4 regions of the Anaerostipes rhamnosivorans genome follow, and region 2 is predicted to be linked to each of the others. Evidence: riboswitches for the same ligand, from Rfam matches in the RefSeq annotation. Region 2 holds a riboswitch; each other region holds the start of a gene.
The links. A riboswitch is a leader RNA that binds a small molecule or an ion and turns the genes downstream of it on or off. The one in region 2 is predicted to bind cyclic di-GMP.
Positions count from the first base shown of each region.

Region 1: another riboswitch for cyclic di-GMP. It lies ahead of AR1Y2_RS15900 (autotransporter outer membrane beta-barrel domain-containing protein); the one in region 2 lies ahead of AR1Y2_RS03085 (Ig-like domain-containing protein).
Region 3: another riboswitch for cyclic di-GMP. It lies ahead of AR1Y2_RS00550 (SpaA isopeptide-forming pilin-related protein); the one in region 2 lies ahead of AR1Y2_RS03085 (Ig-like domain-containing protein).
Region 4: another riboswitch for cyclic di-GMP. It lies ahead of AR1Y2_RS00545 (MSCRAMM family protein); the one in region 2 lies ahead of AR1Y2_RS03085 (Ig-like domain-containing protein).

Region 1 covers NZ_CP040058.1:3,227,004-3,232,023, forward strand. Annotated here, with positions in the region: gene truA (tRNA pseudouridine(38-40) synthase TruA) at 1-160, opposite strand, end outside; gene AR1Y2_RS15885 (energy-coupling factor transporter transmembrane component T family protein) at 176-988, opposite strand; gene AR1Y2_RS15890 (energy-coupling factor transporter ATPase) at 981-1,844, opposite strand; gene AR1Y2_RS15895 (energy-coupling factor transporter ATPase) at 1,829-2,680, opposite strand; cyclic di-GMP riboswitch class I at 2,806-2,890, shown strand; gene AR1Y2_RS15900 (autotransporter outer membrane beta-barrel domain-containing protein) at 3,095-5,020, shown strand, end outside.
Region 2 covers NZ_CP040058.1:618,600-623,619, reverse strand. Annotated here, with positions in the region: gene AR1Y2_RS03085 (Ig-like domain-containing protein) at 1-2,459, opposite strand, end outside; cyclic di-GMP riboswitch class I at 2,553-2,638, opposite strand; gene AR1Y2_RS03080 (DMT family transporter) at 2,754-3,650, opposite strand; gene AR1Y2_RS03075 (P-II family nitrogen regulator) at 3,868-4,206, shown strand; gene AR1Y2_RS03070 (ammonium transporter) at 4,342-5,020, shown strand, end outside.
Region 3 covers NZ_CP040058.1:107,656-112,675, reverse strand. Annotated here, with positions in the region: gene AR1Y2_RS00550 (SpaA isopeptide-forming pilin-related protein) at 1-2,367, opposite strand, end outside; cyclic di-GMP riboswitch class I at 2,449-2,532, opposite strand; gene AR1Y2_RS00545 (MSCRAMM family protein) at 3,005-5,020, opposite strand, start outside.
Region 4 covers NZ_CP040058.1:102,246-107,265, reverse strand. Annotated here, with positions in the region: gene AR1Y2_RS00545 (MSCRAMM family protein) at 1-1,695, opposite strand, end outside; cyclic di-GMP riboswitch class I at 1,777-1,869, opposite strand; gene AR1Y2_RS00540 (nucleoside recognition protein) at 1,918-2,499, opposite strand; gene AR1Y2_RS00535 (AbrB/MazE/SpoVT family DNA-binding domain-containing protein) at 2,641-2,904, shown strand; gene rsmI (16S rRNA (cytidine(1402)-2'-O)-methyltransferase) at 2,958-3,809, opposite strand; gene AR1Y2_RS00525 (tRNA1(Val) (adenine(37)-N6)-methyltransferase) at 3,810-4,562, opposite strand; gene AR1Y2_RS00520 (PSP1 domain-containing protein) at 4,552-5,020, opposite strand, start outside.

The DNA of each region.
Region 1 (5,020 bases), 980 kb from region 2:
CCGAGTCAGTGCGGCTGGCGCCGATCACTGTGATCTGCTCATCTAAGAGACTGCTGAGCTTTTCATTGAGTATCCCTTCTATGGTTGCGTCCTTGGGCTGTATCTGCCATCCGCAGTAATTTGTACCGTCATATGCCACTACTAACTTAATCCGTTTCATCTGCCCACCTCACGTCTATCTTCCTACCGGGCAGAAAAATCCAAGGTAAACCATCAGTGCCAGAAATAAAAACAGGTACAGATAAGCCAGCAGATCTCTTCTGCGGTATTGCAAAGGCTTCATCTTTGTACGTCCCTCTCCGCCATGATAGCATCTGGATTCCATCGCCATTGCCAGGTCATTGGCCCTTCTCACTGCCGCCACAAAGAGAGGCACCACGATAGGCACCATACTCTTCATCCGATGCAGGAAACTTCCGTTTTTAAAATCCACTCCTCTGGCAGTCTGCGCCTTCATGATCTTGTCTAACTCCTCCGTGAGAATCGGAATAAACCTCAGGGCAATGGACATCATCATGGCGATTTCGTGCACAGGAACTTTTATAATATTTAAAAACCCCAGAGACTTTTCCAGACCATCTGTCAGCTCGTTGGGTGTGGTGGTGAAGGTCATAAGGGAAGTGCCCAGCACCAGCATCACCAGTCTTGTACCCAGGTAAACAGCTGTCACAACTCCTTCTTTGGTGATCCTGAAAATGCCCAAATGAACGATGGCCTCTCCCGGAATAAAGAAAATATTGATGACCACAGAGAACAGCAGAATTACACCCACTGCCTTCAATCCCCTGACAATAAAGGAGAGCGGAACTGTGGAGATTCCGATCATCACTGCAAGAAACAGTATGGATGCCGCATAGGTCAGCGGAGATTTTGAGAAAAACAGTGTTACAACATATATTAACGTCCCTAAAAGCTTCACCCGCGGATCCAGCCGGTGAAGAATAGAATCTGATCTGTAATATTGTCCTATGGTAATATCTTTAATCATATGTTTGTTCCTTCTTTAATGTTTCTAGGATCGCCGTCTTGGCATCTTCAAGAGTCAGGATCTCTCCCTCAAGAGGGAATCCCTTTTCCTTCAGATCATTGGCCAGATAACGGAAAAACGGAACGGACAGCCCCATCTGCTCCAGTTCCTTCTGGTGGGAGAACACCTCTTCCCTGTCACCGTCAAACTCCAGTCGGCCCCGGTTCATGACGATCATCCGATCCACATAGGATGCGATATCTTCCATGCTGTGAGACACAAGGATGATCGTGATGCCCTGCTCCTGATTCAGACGCTTCAGAAGATTTAACAGATGCACTCTTCCTTCCGGATCCAGACCTGCAGTGGGTTCATCCAGAATGAAGTATTTCGGCTTCATAGCCAGGATACCGGCAATGGCAGCTCTTCTCTTCTGCCCTCCGGAAAGCTCGAAAGGAGACTTCTCAAACAGCTCTTCTGCCACTCCCACATCTCTGAGCGCCTCTTTTGCAGCCTGCAGCGCCTCTTCTTTGGAAGCCCCAAAGTTCATAGGACCGAAACACACGTCCTCCAGTATGGTCGTCTCAAACAGCTGATGCTCCGGGTACTGGAAGCAGAGACCCACCTGGCCGCGGAGGCTTTTGATATCATAGTCCTGGGCATGGATATTCTCCCCCTCAAAATAGACATGTCCCTTTGTAGGTTCCATCAAGCCGTTCAGATGCTGGATCAGGGTAGACTTCCCCGATCCGGTATGGCCGATAATCCCAATAAATTCTCCCTCTCCGATCTCTAGATCCACATCAATCAGGGCAGGCTTTTTTAAATCGGAATTATCTTCATATATATAACTTACTTTTTCTAAACTAATTGACATAACTCTTCCACCAGTTCTTCCCTTGTCGTTATCGTATCAGAAAGCCTGATTCCTTCCTTCTTGAGCTCATAGGCAAGCTCTGAGGCAAACGGCACTTCCAATCCGTATTCCTTGAGCTGCTTCACATGGGCAAAGACTTCCTTCGGTGTTCCGTTCATGACTACCTTTCCCTGATCCATAACAAACACCTTATCAGCCATCAGGACTTCTTCCATATCATGCGTAATCAAAATGATCGTGATCTCTTTCTGCTCATTAAGCTCTCTGGCCAGAGACAGCACATCCCGTCTCCCCTTGGGGTCCAGCATCGCCGTGGGCTCGTCCAGCACAATACACTCCGGCTCCATAGCCATGATGCCGGCAATAGCCACCCGCTGTTTCTGTCCCCCGGATAAATGGTTGGGGCTGGCGCTTTTATAGGCTGTCATCCCAACTCCCTCCAGGGCTCCCGCCACACGTTTCCATATGTCTCTTGTGGGCACCCCGATATTCTCCGGGCCAAAGGCCACATCCTCCTCCACCACAGAACCGACAATCTGGTTATCCGGGTTCTGGAATACAATACCTGCACTTTGGCGGATTCTAAGGATCTGCTTTGGATCTCTCGTATCCATACCTTTCAGATATACGGTACCGGATGTGGGCTGAAGCAGTCCGTTGATGTGCTTCGCCAGGGACGATTTCCCTGATCCATTGTGTCCAAGGATCGCAATGAATTCACCCTTTTCCACTGTCAGATCCACTCCGTCCACAGCGTTGACTGTCTGATTCTCTTCTTCCTTCTCCCCATATGTTATATATTGATGAATTAAATCTCTAATCTGTAATATTGACATTGGTTTCTCCTTTGGCATATGCTCCATTATATCAATAAAATGCACTGGAAACAATAGGTATTCATTGACATTACGGCAGCGAAATCATATACTGGATATATAAACAAGAACCGCGGGGAGCGGCCTTTATAAATGGGCAAAACCGGGGAAATCCGGTGACGCAAAGCCAAGGGCCTAAACCATGTTATGGTATGGCAGCCGGTTGCTCCATTTTACCTACAGGACATCATGATCTATTTGATCTGACAGTTCTATCAATGGATCTTATACTGCACTTTTTATGTGCAGTTTATCTTACGTTGTATATTTTAAAGATAAAATAGACTCCGGCAGTATTCTGCCGGAGTTTTTTTCGTCAGCATGTAGTTTTTGTTTAATTAAAAGATCATAAGGGGCATTTAAGGGGGAATCACTATGAAGAGATGGAAAAGACACACCATTGTGCTGGCGGCTACGCTTTTGGCATTTATTGTGGCAACACTCGGCAATCTAAGTTACGCAGCCGATGAAACAAAGGAGAATAAAGAGGCGGCTCAGGCCTCCGCAGTATCAGAGACACAGAACAAAACCACCGAAGAGGCAGCTTCAAACACACAGCCGCCGACACAAGCTCCAACCACTGACGCAGTGTCTGAGACGGAACAGACCACTGAAGCATCCTCAACAGAACAGCTGGTACCGGAACAAAGCGATCCGTCTTCTGTCACCGCAGCCGGCAGTACATCCACGGGCAGGTCTACGGAGAAAACGAAAAAAACTGTCTCCGATGAGAATTCAGGTATACTGATCGAGGGCTCAAATCTGTATGCTCAGGGGACACCTATTGTAATAAAGAAAGACTCTGACGGCAAAGCATATGTATTTGACTCAAAAGGGCAAACCCGGCTGTCTGAAACTCCGGTGACCTCTGGCTTTTCAATCTATGGCGGCGGAAAGAATAAAACTGTGAAGTCCAATGTCAGCATCGTCATTCAGAATGTTCAGGTATCCTCCGTATATGGCGGTGGTTACTCTGACGGCACCGGTCCTGCGGATGTCACCGGAAATGTTCTCATCACAATAAGCGGTACCGTAAACGCTTCCAAAGTCTACGGGGGAGGTTATGCCATGGCTTCCAAAGGCAGCGCAAGCGCCAATGTATCTGGCTCTGTCACAGTTGATATTCCATCTGTGCCGTCTGGAAACCACGGAAATCTTTACGGAGGCGGATATGCATACACCACAAATTCCTACAGCGCTTCGGCCAACACCGGCTCTGTCAGCTTCAGCGTAACCGGACGAACCTACTCTCTGCGTGGCGGAGGATCTGCCACATCAAAGGACTCAGGTTCTGCAACTGCTGACGTTTCTGGATCGATTTCCTGTACGCTTAAAAACGTTGACATACGTGAAGTCTATGCAGGCGGGTATGCGGACGGTGCCAAGGCCCGCGCAAAGGCAGGTTCCACAACTACGGCCTTCCAGGGCCAGGGTAATGAAGTGATGATTTTCCAGGGTGCCGGCAATGCAAGCAACAGTGCGTGTGCCGACGTTACAGGAAGTGTCAGCGCCGTCATGTCCGGCTGTTCCAATATTTATGGTTATGTGACATCCGGCGGAACCTCATACAGCGGGGGCTCTGCGGATGTATACGGCTCTGTCTCCCTGACCGTGACCGGCTCTGTCTCCCCGGTAGATGAGCAATGGGGCAATCTCGTGGCTGCCGCCTTTAACGGAGGAGGTTCCGCCAACGGTTCCGGCTCCCATGCGGATGTTAAGGGTTCAAGCTCCGTTACCATGAAGGACAGCAGCATTGTGGGAACGATCATTGGAGGAGGCGGGTCAAGTCAGGGTGGGTCCGCCAAAGTCACCCAGACATCAATCTCCCTCTCCAATGTGAAAGGATGTGAGTATAAAGGTACCATGTATTACGGAGATTATATCGCGGGCGGTGAAACCGATGACGCAGACGCTAAAGACCTTGCAGCATCCGAGAAAAGTACCGTGACAGTCTCAGAGAGCAAGGTTGAGTTCTTATGGGGAGGCCTTCTTATGAAAGGGGAATCACTATCCTCCAATACGGACTCCGAACTGATCCTCAAAGATAATACGTCCTCATTTGACGGAATTGCTAATTTCAATACATTGAATATAAAACATACACTGAATCTATCCTCCTTTGAACCAAAATCTCAAACAAAGCCTACTGCATTAAAGACATCCGGCCTGGACGTAGGAGATACAGCTGTGGCCTTCAATGGCTCCGGCGCAAAAGAAAACTGGTTTACCTTAAAAAACGGAAAACTTAAGTATCAGTCTGATTCCGAATCTGCAACCTGGAACATCGCTTCCTTTGGAACT
Region 2 (5,020 bases):
GCAGCTGTGGCTGTGATCTCTGCGGTTCCTTCTGAGACTGCAGTTACAGATCCCTTGTCATCCACTATAGCTGAAGATTCGTTAGAAGACTTCCAGATCAGTCTGTCATCTGCGTCGTCTGGAAGAACTCTTGATCTGATATGTATCGTGTCACCTACAATCATCTGCCTGTCGCCTCCGCCAAGGATCACCGATTTTGCTTTTGGGCGGTAGGAAAGCAGTCCGCTGTCTGTCTTTTGGCTGTCAGAGTATTGGTTGGAGCTGTCAACTGCACTGATCTTAGCCTGATAGGTTCCTTTTCCGTTGAAATACTGTGAACAGTCATAGGTTTCTGTCTTGATGTTCTTGACCGTAGTAAGATATTGTCCTTCTTCAAAAAGTTCAATTATATAGGAATCCGCATTGGGCACCTTATCCCATTGAAGTTTACCGTTTCCCTGTTCATCCCATCTGACATTTACGGGTGCTTCAAGCTGAGGGACCTTCTTTAAAATCCCTGTATATTTACTGCCGTCTTTCTCAACTTTCATTAAGTGACCGTCTGTATCTATAAGTACAATTCTTGTGATAGTGTCGTCTGACAGAGTATCCGCCGTTAGATAAACTCCTTCCTCGATCGTTCCGTTTTCTGGAAGAATCGTGAGTGAAATCTGCGTACTGAAAATTTCCGCAGTGATCTTTTTTCCGCTGGTCATGACCAGGTTTGCGTCACCCCCATCGGTGTCCATATTCGACACCTGGATATCTCCATTTACTTTTGCTGCATCATCCAAACTGTAGATGTAAAGATCTTCTGTCCCCTCGATACCTCCATGAATAACGATCTCCTCATTTTGCTGGGAATCCGGAGCTAAATCCAGCATCTGCCATCCCAGCACCTTTCCCTGGATATCCCCGTTATGAAGAATCAGGATTCCCTCTTTATTTTCGTCCTTAATAGTTCCATAGCTTCCGCTTAAAATATCCATCTGCTGAGTATCCTGGGAATCTGGTACACTCTCATATCTGATATCCGGCGGAGTTCCCTCCATAGTAAGATTGTTCTCAAATGAAACACCGACTCCTTTTATGATGACGCCGTCGCGTCCGCTACAGGCACTAAAATCCAGTTTAAGGTCGTGGATCTGAGTAAAATCTTTAATGGTCAGCGGCTGCGTAAATGTTAATTTGGCAGGTGCACTCTTGTTTCCTGAAACTTCAATCGAATGTCCCGGTAAAGAAAGAACCAAAGCTTTATCTACCTGTGTATCGCCTACAATTTTAAAAACTATATTTTCTCTTCCTGTGGAAGCCGCCTGCAATGCTTTTGATAAAGATGCAAATGCCTGATCTTCAGACTGTCCTGTATTGCTGTCATCACCATCCTTCCCATTAATGTAATAGATGCTTTTCGATGATTTCTTTTCTACCCGCCATATTTTATTCGTGCCAGTCACCGTTGTGCGGATTTCCCAAGGCAGCTGACTGTTGTTCAATTCCAGAATTCCGGCAGACCCAGGCACATCCGATATAATCTGTCTGCCTAAGGAAGCCAGTACCTGGGCATATCCACTGATCCTGCCTTTTACATGCAAATCTGCATCTATATTCAAAACAGCAGATCCGTTCAAATCCATATCACCAGTTAAAGTGGTCCCATTTTCTGTAGTCAGTGTGAGTGTTGAACTCAGCGAAACATTCTTCACATTGATCAAAGTATAGACACTGACCGGATAGGTAATATTCAGCTGATCCACATTTTGGATAGATCCCAGCAGCTTTTGTCTTGAATACAGATTCAGTACCAAAGCAGTATCCAGCTGATCCGTGTCCGCATTGGAGCGAATCGTGATCTCGGATCCATCTGCCACCTTGGCTCTGCCTTTTCCATACCCATAGATCCCGGCAAAGTTACCGCCCGCCACGTCAATGACTGCCCGTCTCCCGGAGATCTCTGATCCGTCTGGGCTTCCGGCATAGATGTAAGCTTTTTGATTGACATTTTGGTTAGTAAAACACTGGACAGAATCTGTCATCGTCAGAGAGTATCCGTTGGCATAAAAGCAACGCCCATCTGCTTCTGTAGATGGTGTTTCCAGCCGGATGCTGTCAAACTTTAAATCATTTCCCTGTGCGAGACCATACCGCAGTGACATAAACACCGATGAAGTTTCTCCCTTGACCGTGAGCATTTTGTCCTCCGGTGTAGTCAGCTTCCCCTGATGCACATAGTTGTCGACAATGACAATGGTTCCTCCATCATTCACCAAATCAAATGCTTTGTTTATATCCTTCAATGGTCTTTCTTTCGTACTGCCGTCTCCCGATGTGGGAAAATTCATAGAGCTGGTCAGATACACTGTATCCAGACCTCCCTGTTTTTTCACACTTCCCATGACCGTATTAGGTGTGATCACCCAGGAAAACACCATTGACAAAGTCAGTATATATACAGCGAAACGCTTCCATATCTTTTTCATTCCAATTCCCTCCAAAACAAAGTGGGCAAGCCCACACATCATTCCTATAGAATAAAAAATGCACTGCCTTCTCCCCTGAACGCAATGCATACAAACTGCAGCTGGCTGTCATAATCCCTAAAATCTTAGACCCTTTAGCTTTGCGTCACAGGCTTTCGCCTGCTTTGCCCAATATTCAAATCTATCTTTACCTCATCAGTATAGTTTATTTCCTACAGAAATACAATGAAAAGGCTTTAAGAATCCTGTATTCTTTTACCTTTTTTTATCCTGATAATATATTTTCTCCAGCTCTCACTGCCTGTTTACCACAACGATACCTCCACACACAAGGAGGATGGACGCCATGTTGACAACAGTAAAAACATTTTCCCTTAAGAGCAGGCCGGATAACAGTGTTCCGAACACTGGAATCAGGAGATTATAGATGGAAATGGAGCTGACCTGATAGTGGGACAAAAGCCATGTCCAGACGCTGAATGCCACTGCTGAGAGAACCGCCATGTAAAGCAGCAAAAGCAGACCCGCACTGGAGAAGGTCAGCGTTCCGTTCCCTGTGTAACCCAGGACGAGAAGCAGGCCGCCTCCGAGTAAAAGCTGATAGCCCGCGATCAGCATGACATTCATGGACTGGGCCAGCTTTTTACTGTAGATAGACGCAAGACTCTGTGAAAGGGCCGCCATGACGATAAATCCCTCTCCGTTCCAGGCAAAGCCTCCAAGGCTCCCGCCCTGCAGATTGATCAGCACGATTCCCGACAGTCCCACCGCACAGCCCAGGATCTTCTTCACTGACAGCTTGTCGTTTTTGAAAAACAGCGGCGCTAAAAGGACAGGGAAAAAGGCTGTAAACGAATTGATGATGGACCCCTTGGCCCCTGTGGTGTGGGCCAGGCCAACATAAAAAAAGTAATACTGGATGGTTGTCTGGAGAATCCCCAGGGCCAGCAGCTTTTTAAATGTACCTTTTTTTGGCAGAGGTTTTCTCCTGCTCTGGGCCCCCAAAACAGCCAGCACCATGATTCCCGCAGCTGCGAACCTGATACCCGCAAACAGCAGTTTGCTGCCAATATCACTGCCTTTGATACCAAAGATGTCATACCCTAATTTTACGCTGGGGAAAGCACTTCCCCATAAAAACGTGGCAAGCACCGCAAGGCCTGCCATAACCGCCTTATTATCTTTTTTCATCGTTTCCTCCGCTCTTTTTGTTTTCTCCCATTCTATCATGTTTTCACTGGCAAATAAGAACCATTTTGATTTGTATTTATTTTTATACATTTTAACTTTTTATTGACAATCAGGGTTCAAGGCGTATAATGGGAACCAATCAAGAACAAAGGCGTTCCGATCACACGATTGGAATGCCTTTTTTGATGTCAATGGAAAAAAGGAGGATTATATTATGATGAAAAAAGTTGTTGTGGTCATCAAACCTGAAAAGCTCACGGATGTAAAACACATCCTGGAAGCGCACAAGGTTTCCGGACTTATGATCTCCAATATCATGGGGTATGGAAATCAGAAAGGATTTACCCAAAAATACAGAGGAAATGAATTAAATTCAAATCTTCTTCCTAAGATCAAAGTCGAATCTGTGATGCCGGAGGAGGTTGTGGATGAGGTGACCAAGGATATTGTAAACACTGTCCGCACTGGAGAATTCGGAGACGGTAAAATCTTTATCTCTCCAGTGGAAGAGGCGATCCGGATCCGTACCGGCGAGACCGGTAAAGACGCTTTATAAGCCGAATGCATGAATTATGGAAACAATAAAGTGTAAACAACATTATCAAAGGGGATAATGCAGTCAGGCCATTACAAGTAACCTTGTAACGGCAGGCAGGCATTGTCCCCTTTTTATTTAAAGGAGGATATGTATATGAGCGTTCAGCAGTTATTGAATATCGTATGGACTTGTATCGCGGCTTTCCTTGTCTTCTTCATGCAGGCAGGATTTGCGATGGTAGAGACAGGGTTCACCAGAGCGAAAAACTCAAGCAATATTATTATGAAAAACTTAATGGACTTTGTCCTTGGAACCCTTTGCTTCTTTGTGATCGGGTTTGCCCTCATGTTCGGAGGAGACAATCCGATCATCGGGACCACAGGTTTCTTTAACCCAACATCCATTGATCTTCAGCAGTTTAAAGATCTGACCCCCGGGGTCTTCATGATCTTCCAGACTGTATTCTGTGCCACAGCAGCCACCATCGTTTCCGGCGCCATGGCAGAGCGTACAAAGTTTTCATCTTATTTGGTTTACAGTGCCCTGATCAGTCTGGTCATTTATCCGATCACCGGCCACTGGATCTGGGGCGGCGGATGGCTGTCCAATCTAGGCTTCCATGATTTCGCAGGCTCCACTGCAGTCCATTCAGTCGGCGGATGGCTGGCACTGGTAGGGGCAGCCACGGTAGGTCCCCGTATCGGAAAATACAAAGCCGACGGAACTCCAAGAGCTATCCCGGCCCATAACATTGCATTAGGCGCACTTGGTGTCTTTATTTTATGGTTCTGCTGGTTCGGATTCAACTGCGGTTCCACAACTGCCGCCACTG
Region 3 (5,020 bases), 510 kb from region 2:
GGCAGATGTAAAAATCTGATCTCCCGGAAAATGGATCACAATCGTTCCATTGTTCTCCTCATAGTATGGCGCCGTTGCGTTTGGATCCTTCGTGAGCACAGTATTTCCAAACTTAAGGCTTCCATCTACGAGAGTATGATGTTCCGGAAGCTTATCTGTCATTACAAAGTTTTGAAATGCCAGACCGTAGGAATTTGCTGTGACCGTCCAGTCATATCTGTCTTCTTTGGCATTATAAGCACCGCTTTTTTTAAGGTCTGTTTTAATGGTCACTGCACCCTGCCCGGAAGTCTCTTTGTCCTTATCCTCCCAGAAAAGCTTGACCTGGTTACTAAACTTTGTCCCGGTATGAGTAGTGCTGTCCCCAATCTGTTTCAGATCAAGATCGCTGGTAATTTTTGTGCGGTATGTGATGGTACACACATTTTTACCCAGATTCTTAATCGTATATTTAATGATGTTGCCCTGGACTACAGGGTCAGTGTAATCCTTACCGCCATAGCTGGCTTTAAAGCTGCCGCTGACATATTCCAAGCCGTCTCCGAGAGTATCTGTAAAGTCGACATTCCCTGTCACATTTTTCGAAGGGTTCTTGTTAATCGTTACTTTCCAGTCGATAAATTGCTTTCCATCCTTATTTACCAGACTGCCAGACTTGTTCAGATCTATTTTTTTCGTTTCATATCCGGGAGTCCAGCCAAATCCATCTTCCCACTCAGTCAACTCAATATTGTTACCGATTGTTATGACTGCGTTATTCTTGGGATTAGAAGAAAGTTCTCCATGGTTTCCCTCTGTATCCAACCAGATCTTATAATAAACATTGGCGGAAGTCTGTTTAGGATCCAGCTTTATTTTCAGGATGTTTGTCTTCTCATCGTAAGTATACTGGTTGATTCCAGGCTCGGAGCCAGAGACCTTTTTGAGGATAATATCCTTATCCCCGTAGTTAACTCTCAGCGTATTCTGTTCTTCATTCAAGTAAGTGCCGGAAGGAAGCTGATCGGAGATCAACACCGGTTCTACAATCCTTCCTCCATTATCATATATCGCTGACAGCTTATACCCAAGCCAGGTTCTGTCCGTTGCCTCATCATATCCCCTTGCACCATTCTCATCTTTTGTCTTAATAAACTGATACTGTGTCGCACGGACAGAAGCTGTGGAACTTGCTTCGCCTTTCTGGTCCGCTGTTTCTATTTTAACAGTATTCGTTATATTATTATTGATTTGGGCAGATCCATTTTGATTGTATTTCATGTCCTCGAAATACTTGTCCGGGATCTTTGTTTTATATGTGACTATATGATCCCCATCTGAAACATCTCCAAATGTATATTCCCACCCCTTTTCCGTCAGTGTGGGATCTGCAGCCGGAGTCCCATCCAGCGTCATGGAGCCGCTGACAAATTCCTGCTCTTCTGGATTCTTAAATGTATCGGTAAGCTTGTATCCCTTCAGATTTTTATCACCTGCGTCCGGAGTCACCGTAACACTCCAGGTGATGGTCTGGTCATCCCGGTTCAGGGTTCCTGACTTTTTCACCTTAGGGCTTTTCTTTGTTACCTCTGGTTCCACATCGGTCTTATATTCTTTCCCATAGCCTTCCAGCTGTCCCAGGTCAAAGATGATCACTTGGTCAACCAGTTTTTCCGCATCCACACTGCACTGGATCTGTATATATCCTTCCACGTTGGATTCTGTCAGCGTCTTCGGAAATGCTACCGTAATCGTATTGTCACTGTGAATGGTCCAGTTCGGGACCTCATCTACCGCTGCCTGCTGGCTCTCATTGAGCTTTCTCGCCGTACCGGTAAGGTTTTCTAAATGAAAAACACTCGGAAGCTTCAGCTTATATGTAGAGCCTCCCTCAATATTTACATTGTTCGGAATCTTAAACTCATAGCGGATCAGAACGCTGCTGTCCTTTGTCACTGGATGAGTGTCAGAAAATGACTCTCCTGTTTTCTGGTCCTTAAACTCAAATTTTGTAAGGAACTTTGTAAAATCTCCGTTTATTATAACAGCGCTTTTGGAAGCTTTACTCTTGTTAACAGCAGTCCTTTTCTTCGTCTCTGCAGTTGAAGCTGTTGCCGCCTTTTGGACTTTTGTGTCAGCCTGTGTTGTGGCCTGAACTTCTGTCGTCTTTTCTGTGGCCGCCGTTGTGGTTTTCTCTGCTTCGGTGACCTGCGTTGTTGACTCTGTACCCTCTGTTGTCATCTGTTCCGTGGTTCCTGTGTTCTGAGCCATCTCTTCTTCCTGCGCTGACAACCCCTTCAGGTGATTGCTTCCCAGGATTGCCGCAACCGTGAACACTGCCACAAAGATCAGTGCCGCTTTTCTTCTTACTTTTCTCTTCTTAAACATAATAGATCCCCCATTTCTCATGATTAACAAAAAAGACTGAAAACCCAATGGATTTTCAATCTACACATAAATAATCATTTATGAGGCAGCTGGCTGCCACGGCTTTACCGCCAAGGCCCTTTAGCTTTGCGTCACTGCTTTTCAGCAGGTTTGCCTATTTACTTGCTACTTTAAGCATATTATGTTTACCAAAATAAGTCAAGTAATTTCCTTACGCATATATGTGCATCACGCCTGCGGAACTATCTTATGGAACAAAAAGGGATGCATTTTCACCAGTTCTCCGGCTTGCTGTCTCAGGGACGTAAGATTTTCTAACTTTCAGCAAAGCCTCTCCGGCGGCCCGTTCGGAACTCGCTGACGCTCAGACAGCCTCACTGCGCAATGCGCACCGCCTACGAGTCTTTACTTCAAGAAGAAAAACTAACGTCCCTTCGAATGCAAGGCCTCCGAACTGGTGAAAATGGACGTAATGTCTGCTGGAGATGGCTGTTGCAAGACAAAAGGCGCCACCTACGATAGTTATTTACCACTATTGGAGGAGCGCATTTCAAAAGCGCGACGGAAATAGTGGTAAATAACTCATACTTATGAAACTGTCCGCCTCAGTAAGTATCCCTTTTCCTGTTAAGTTTTATTATCTGCGTCTTCTCCTTACAAGGATCCATACCGCACCTGCCGCGCCTGCCGCAGCTAAAATGAATAAAGCTGTATAACTTCTGTCTCCAGTTCTGGAAACCTCAGACTCTGTTACAGTGGTCACTGATTCACTGGAAGTCTTAGAGGTCTTATTCTCTTCCTTGTAATAGGAATCTTCTGGTTCTTCATAAGTTGTTGTGGTTGTCGTTGTCTCAGTTGATGATGTCTCTTCCTCGTTGTCTCCATAGTATGGATCTTCCGGTGACGGTTCGTCGTACATCTCGATCTGTTGGAGCTCTCCTCCGGCTTCGACTGTAAACTCTACATCCTCGGCAAGCTCATATCCAAATGGAGCCTCTGTTTCCCGCAGAAAATACGTTTCCCCAGGGATTAGTTTCCCTGTAACCTGATGAGCCTCTTCTGTGGAAGTCCATTCTTCAACGGTCTGCTCTGATCCATCTTCCTGAACCTTGATGATCTGAAGCTTTGCTCCTGAGAGAGCCTTCTTTGTCTGTGCATCTAATTTGAGCACAGCAACCTTTGTCGGGAGATTCTCAGCCTCAACAGTCACCGGAGTCTCCACGGCCTGGTCATTGATCTCAAAAGTATATTTTGTGTCTGCGTCCAGGTTATATCCTTCCGGTGCTTTTGTCTCCTGAAAATAATAACTGCCGAACCTTAAATAATCAAACTGGATCATTCCCTGGGCATCAGTCCTGAGTCCTTGTGCTACCAGTTCACCGTTTTCCTTGTAAATGCTGAACTCCGCCCCTTCCAGTGACTCGGAAGCATTCTCACTGCTAACCTTCTTAAGCAGTACAGAGCCTCTTTTTGCATCGTTGGTTACTGTAAAATCAAAATTTAATGTTCCGTTTTCATCTGTAGTAAACTTGTAATCCTTGCCGTCAAACTGCACAAGGACCTGACCTGAGTCTTTTTCTCCGATGGTCAGCTCATATTCTTTTTGGTCCAGAACATAACCGTCTAACGCTTTTGTTTCTTTCAGATAATAGGTGTTTCCATATTTCAGTCCTGCATCAAAGGCAATCCTGCCCTTTGCGTCTGTGGTCAGAGGAGTTCCCACTTTATCTCTGTTATGATCGTAAAGCTGGAATTCAACCTCTTCCAAAGGAGCCTGATTTTCAGAATCCGTTTTATTGAGGATGAAACGGATATTGTCTCCTGTGAGCCCGCTGTTCATGCCCTGTAAGATCAATGGCACACTGCCGCTGGTAGCTTTTGTCTCTTTGGCACTGGCATCAAATGTGACTGTATTCTTTACATTCTTTGTAGCTGTTGTCACATCTGTGATGAAAACCATCTTATATTGATGGGCCAGATCGACGCCTTCCGGAAGTGTAAACACAATCTTTCCTGATGTTTCATCATAATCTTCAGCTACATCGGCGACTTTTTTATTTCCATCTGTCACATCATAGAGTTTTACAGATCCTTCTCTGTAGACCAACCCCGGCTGGAGTGTGTCTGTCAACTCCGCTTTCTGTTTTGTCAGGACCGCATTATTTTTGTTGATATTGACCGTCCACTCTACAAAGTTTCCTTTTTTATATGATGTTGTCTTTTCTACATTCGGAGTATAACTTACATTTACTTCTGCTTTTGCTGTTAATTCTGATTTAAACTCATCTGCGGATACGCTGACTTCATTTACCGCCTTTACAGATTCCGGTTTTGTCTCTTCTTTTGTCTCATCCGTCTCCGTGCTCAGTGTCAGATCATTCTGGTCCGTAGGCAGCATCAATTCTGGAAAATGAATGATGAGATTGTTTCCGCTCACTTCATAGTACGGCTGTCCCGTGCTTTTCTCTGTCCCAAGAACTGTACTTCCGTACTTGAGGCTTCCTTCCACCAGCTTGTGGCCTTCAGGAAGTTTTTCTGTGACCGTCATGTTATGGATATAAAGACCTTTTGATCTGAGCCAAATGGTCCAGTCAAACTGATCCTTACTGCTGTTATAGCTTCCTTTTTTTGTTACAAATGTCTGGATGTTGAC
Region 4 (5,020 bases), 520 kb from region 2:
TCCGAGTTTGCCTTCCTGATAGCCGACTCCCCAGTTAGAATCTTCCCAATCAGAAATACTCACATGATCACCAACCGTCATCGTTGCCGTATTTCTAATCTTTCCGGCTTTGACTGCCGTCTCTGTAGACAGCCAGATCTTGTAGTTAACAAAGACATCTTTGCCGCTGGCATCGGGATCCAGAGCTATCTTAAATTCTCTTGTTGATTCATTATAAGTATATTCATTCACCTCAAGTGTCTGGCCAGATGCTTTGGTAAGCTTCAATGCTGTGTCTTTGCCATACTGCACGATGAGCTCTCCATCCTTTTCCATTAGGACTGTTCCTTCCGGAAGCTTATCTGTAAGAGTTACAGGGAGCTTCTTGCCCGCTGCATCATAATTGCCTTTTAATTGAAATCCAAGATAGGGTTTCTTTTCTGTTTCATCATATCCTACATTGTTGGATGCACTTTTATTTTTCCAGAACGCATATCTTACAGCCTTCACAGAAGCATTGGCTGAAGCCTCACCTTTTCCATCCTTCGTTTTTATGGTAACAGTGTTAGCAACACCTCCGGATAAATCAGCAGCGCCGCCGCTATTATAATGAATGTCGAAAAACTCATCTGTTAATTTTGTCTTATAGGTAAGAGTGTGCTTTCCGTCACTGACCTTTCCAAATGTATACTTCCATCCATTGTCTGAGACCTCAGGATCTGCTGCCTGGACTCCGTCAAGCTTCATGGAACCTTTTACATAGGACTGATACTTTGCGGTTCCTGTCTGGGCATTTTTATAAAATACGTCGGTAAGTGTGTAGCCCTCCAGGTTCTTATCGGATGCATCCGGTTTTGCCGTGATTGTCCATGTGACAGTCTGGTCCTCTCTGTTTAAGGAGCCTGACTTTGCCACTTCCGGGCTTTTCTTCGTTACTTCCGGTTTATAGTCAGTCTCAAATTCTTCTCCGTATCCCTCAAGCTGTCCCAGATCAAAAATAATGGTCTCGTCTTTTAATTTATCTGCATCAACGCTGCAGTTAATCTCCATGAATCCTTCAATATTAGACTCTGTCAATGTCTTTGGGAATGTGACCATGATAGTAGAGTCACGGTTGACTTTCCAGTTGGGAACGTCTTCTACATTACCCGCCTGCTGTTTATTCAGCTTCTGCGCAACGCCGCCTAAACCATCAAGGTGAAAAACGTTTGGCATCTTCAGGATAAAAGTGGATCCTCCCTGGATTGTTATATCATTGGGGATCTTAAACTCATACCTGATGATCACATTGCTGTCCTTTGTGACAGGATGTGACTGCGAAAACTCTTTTCCTTCATGGTCGGTAAATGCAAATTTAGTTAAATATTTGGTAAAATCGCCGTTTGTCACTGCAGGCTCTGAAGCCTTTTTTACAGACTTTGCGGCTGTTTTTTTCTGAACTGCTGTTACAGATGCAGTGCTCTGCTCCGTGGTGGATTTGGCAGTGCTCTCTGTATTGGCCTTTGGCTCTGCTGTTGTGGCAGACTCCGTGGCTGTTGTAGATACTTCTTCTGTCGCAGAAGAAGCTTCAGATGTAGAAGTGTTTTGATCTGCTGTACTCGCTGTTCCTGTCTCCTGTGCATATACACTGCTAAAAGCGCCGTTTCCTGCAATAAAAGATACAGTCAGCACAAATGTTGCAAGGATCGCAAGACCTTTCCTTACTTTTTTATTCATTTTTATACCCCCATTAATTATATGAAATAAAAAAGACCGAAAATCCTATGGATTCTCAATCTACACATAAATAATAATTTATGAGGCAGCTGGCTGGCACGACTGTACTCCCTATACAATATAGCCCCTATAGCTTTGCGTCACTGCCTTTCGGCAGCTTTGCCTATTTATTTGGTTACTCCCTTTACCCTATTCTCATCATATACAAATTGACGCTATAAATCAAGTGCTTTTTTGAAATTTCTCCATGATCTTTGCAAAAAAGATTCCCACAATGGTTGAACAGAAGGTCGCGATTATAGCGGGGGCAACAATCGCAGTTGGATTTACGCTGCCGTACTGACTTCGGAATACAATGATGTTGACAGGGATCAGCTGCAGGGAGGAGATATTCAAAATTAAAAACATGCACATTTCTCTGGTTGCAGTTCCCTTATGAGGGTTGATTCTATCCAGAGCCTTCATCGCTTTGATTCCTGAAGGCGTGGCTGCCCAGCCCAGTCCCAGAAGATTGGCCACGATATTCGTGCTGATGTATTCTTTCGCTTCCTTATCCCTTAATCTCGGAAACAGCAGCCTTAAAAACGGCGCGATCAGCCTCTCAAGCTTTTTCACCAGCCCGAGAGAAACCGCAACATTCATAATGCCGGACCATACCCCTACAACACCGAACATAAGAATACAGAGTTGTACAGCCTCCTTGGAGGAATCCAGAATCGTGTCTGAAACTGCATTCAGATTGCCGTTAATACTTCCTATTAAGATACCTGCTAAAATTAAGACACTCCATATATAATTGATCAAAGGAAAACTCCTTTTTCTTTCATACTTTATCCTATTCCCTGTGTTAAGGTAATATGCTTCAAAGCCCGGATTTGACAAGCTTTCTGAGGTATGATATTGTTAGGTATAGTAGTTTACTAATTTGCAAGGAGGGAAGCGAATATGAAGAGTACAGGTATTGTAAGAAAGCTTGATGAGCTAGGACGTATTACTTTACCAATTGAGTTAAGACGTAATCTGGATGTGAATGAGAGGGATCCCCTTGAGATCTTCGTTGACGAAGATACCATCATATTGAAAAAGTACAATCCAGCGGACATCTTTACTGGCGAAATGGATGATCTCGTTGAGTACAAAGGCAAAAAAGTTTCAAAAAGTTCTATCATTGAATTAGCCAAGCTTGCTGGTTTAAATGTTGCAGAATAAAATGAAAGATGATATTTAGGAGACATATGAACGTTCATATGTCTCTTTTTAAATTACTGCTCTTTATATTTCAGCAATTCTTGGTACACGTCCCTCTTTCCAACTCCCCGGTCCTTGGCTACCAGCTTCATAGCCTCTTTCTGCGTGTAGCCTCTTTTCATATAGGTTTCCATGTGTTCCATCAAGTCCAATTCCTGATACTGTTCCTGACTTTCTTTCACAATCTCCTGAAAGGTCCTCCCCTGGATCACCAGAACACATTCTCCCTTTACCGGATGCTCACTATAATACGCAATCACTTCTTCTATATTTGAAACAAACGCTGTCTCATGCTTCTTTGTCAGTTCCCGACAGACTGTCATCTTTCTGTTGCCCAATGCGTCATACAGCTCCTCCAGAGTTTTCATCATACGGTGGGGAGCCTCATACAGGATTATGGTTCTTGTTTCATCCTTCAGCTGGCTTAAAACCATAGCCCGTTCCTTTTTATCTGCAGGCAGGAATGCCTCAAAGCAAAACCGTCTGGTAGGCTGTCCTGAAATGATCAGGGCATTGATCAGAGCGCATGCCCCGGGAAGGGCTGTCACTGGAATCCCATTTTCATGACACTGCTTCACCAATTCCTCCCCCGGATCAGAAATCCCCGGAGTCCCTGCATCCGTGATCAACGCGATGTCTTTTCCCTCACTTAAAAGTTTCACAAGGTAACGTGCCTTCTCCACCCGGTTATATTCGTGATAGCTGGTCATTTTAGTCTTAATCTCAAAATGATTCAAAAGCTTGATACTGTGTCTGGTATCTTCTGCGGCAATCAGGTCTGCGTTTTTTAAAGTTTCCAATACCCGGAATGTTATATCTTCCAGGTTACCGATCGGTGTCGCACATAGATATAATGTTCCTGCCATTTAAACCTCCCCTGGCTTCCATCCATAGATCTCGTAAATTTCTTTTGTATACTGGCCCTGTTTTTCATAGATGATCAAAGGCGGTTCCACCTTCATTCTGGATCTTCCGCCTTTCACTGCCTCCAGAAGAAAAATATTAGACTCCTTATCCCTATAGGGATAGACAAAACGGATCCTCTTTGGTTCCAAGCCGTCTTCTCTCAGGCAGTGAAGTATCTCTGCCAGCCGGTAGCTCCGGTGAACTAAAAACAAACTTCCGCTGTGCTTTAAAAGGACCCTGGCAGCCTTTGACACATCCTCAAACTTGCACAGGATCTCGTGTCTGGCTATGGCTTTTGCCCCATTAGGATTCTTGAGTCCATGATCGTCAACCATGTAAGGCGGATTGGATGTGACCACATCAAAACTGTCATGTGAAAAAATCGTAGAAGCCTTGGTAATGTCGCCTTCTACGATCTCAATCTTTTCTTCCAGGCCGTTTGCTGCAGCACTTCTCTCTGCCATCCTGGCCATCTCACTCTGGATCTCCAGCCCTGTGAAATGTCTGCCCGGTGTCTTAGCCTCCAGAAGAATAGGAAGAATACCGGTTCCAGTACCCAGATCCAGTACCTTCCCTCCCCTTTTTACTTTGACAAAGGAGGACAAAAGAACCGCGTCCATTCCAAAACAGAATCCATCTCTTTTTTGAATGATCTGATAACCCTTGATGCCCAGATCGTCCAGACGTTCCCCATCTTGAAGCTCAATTTTCATAATTCTTCTGATTGCCCTTTCCCCGTCTTTTTCTTCCGCCTTTTGGGTGATAGTTCAGGTCATCCAGCTTATACTCAACGATCTCTTTATCCCCATTGTCATCTACTACGATCAGCTTCACGTTCTGCCTTAAGATATTGACTCTCTGTACTTCACCGGTACGGCCGTCCGCAGTTTTCACCACATCCCCGATGTTCGGAAGCTTTTTGTTCAAATATTCGTAAGTCTCCTGCTCGTTTTTCAGACAGCACATCAGACGCCCGCAGACCCCTGAAATCTTTGTTGGATTCAGAGATAGGCTCTGTTCTTTAGCCATCTTAATAGAAACCGGAATAAACTCTGACAGATAAGAACTGCAACACAGTGCTCTACCGCAGATTCCGATCCCTCCCAGCATCTTGGCTTCATCTCTCACACCAATCTGGCGAAGCTCAATCCTTGTTCTAAAGATAGATGCA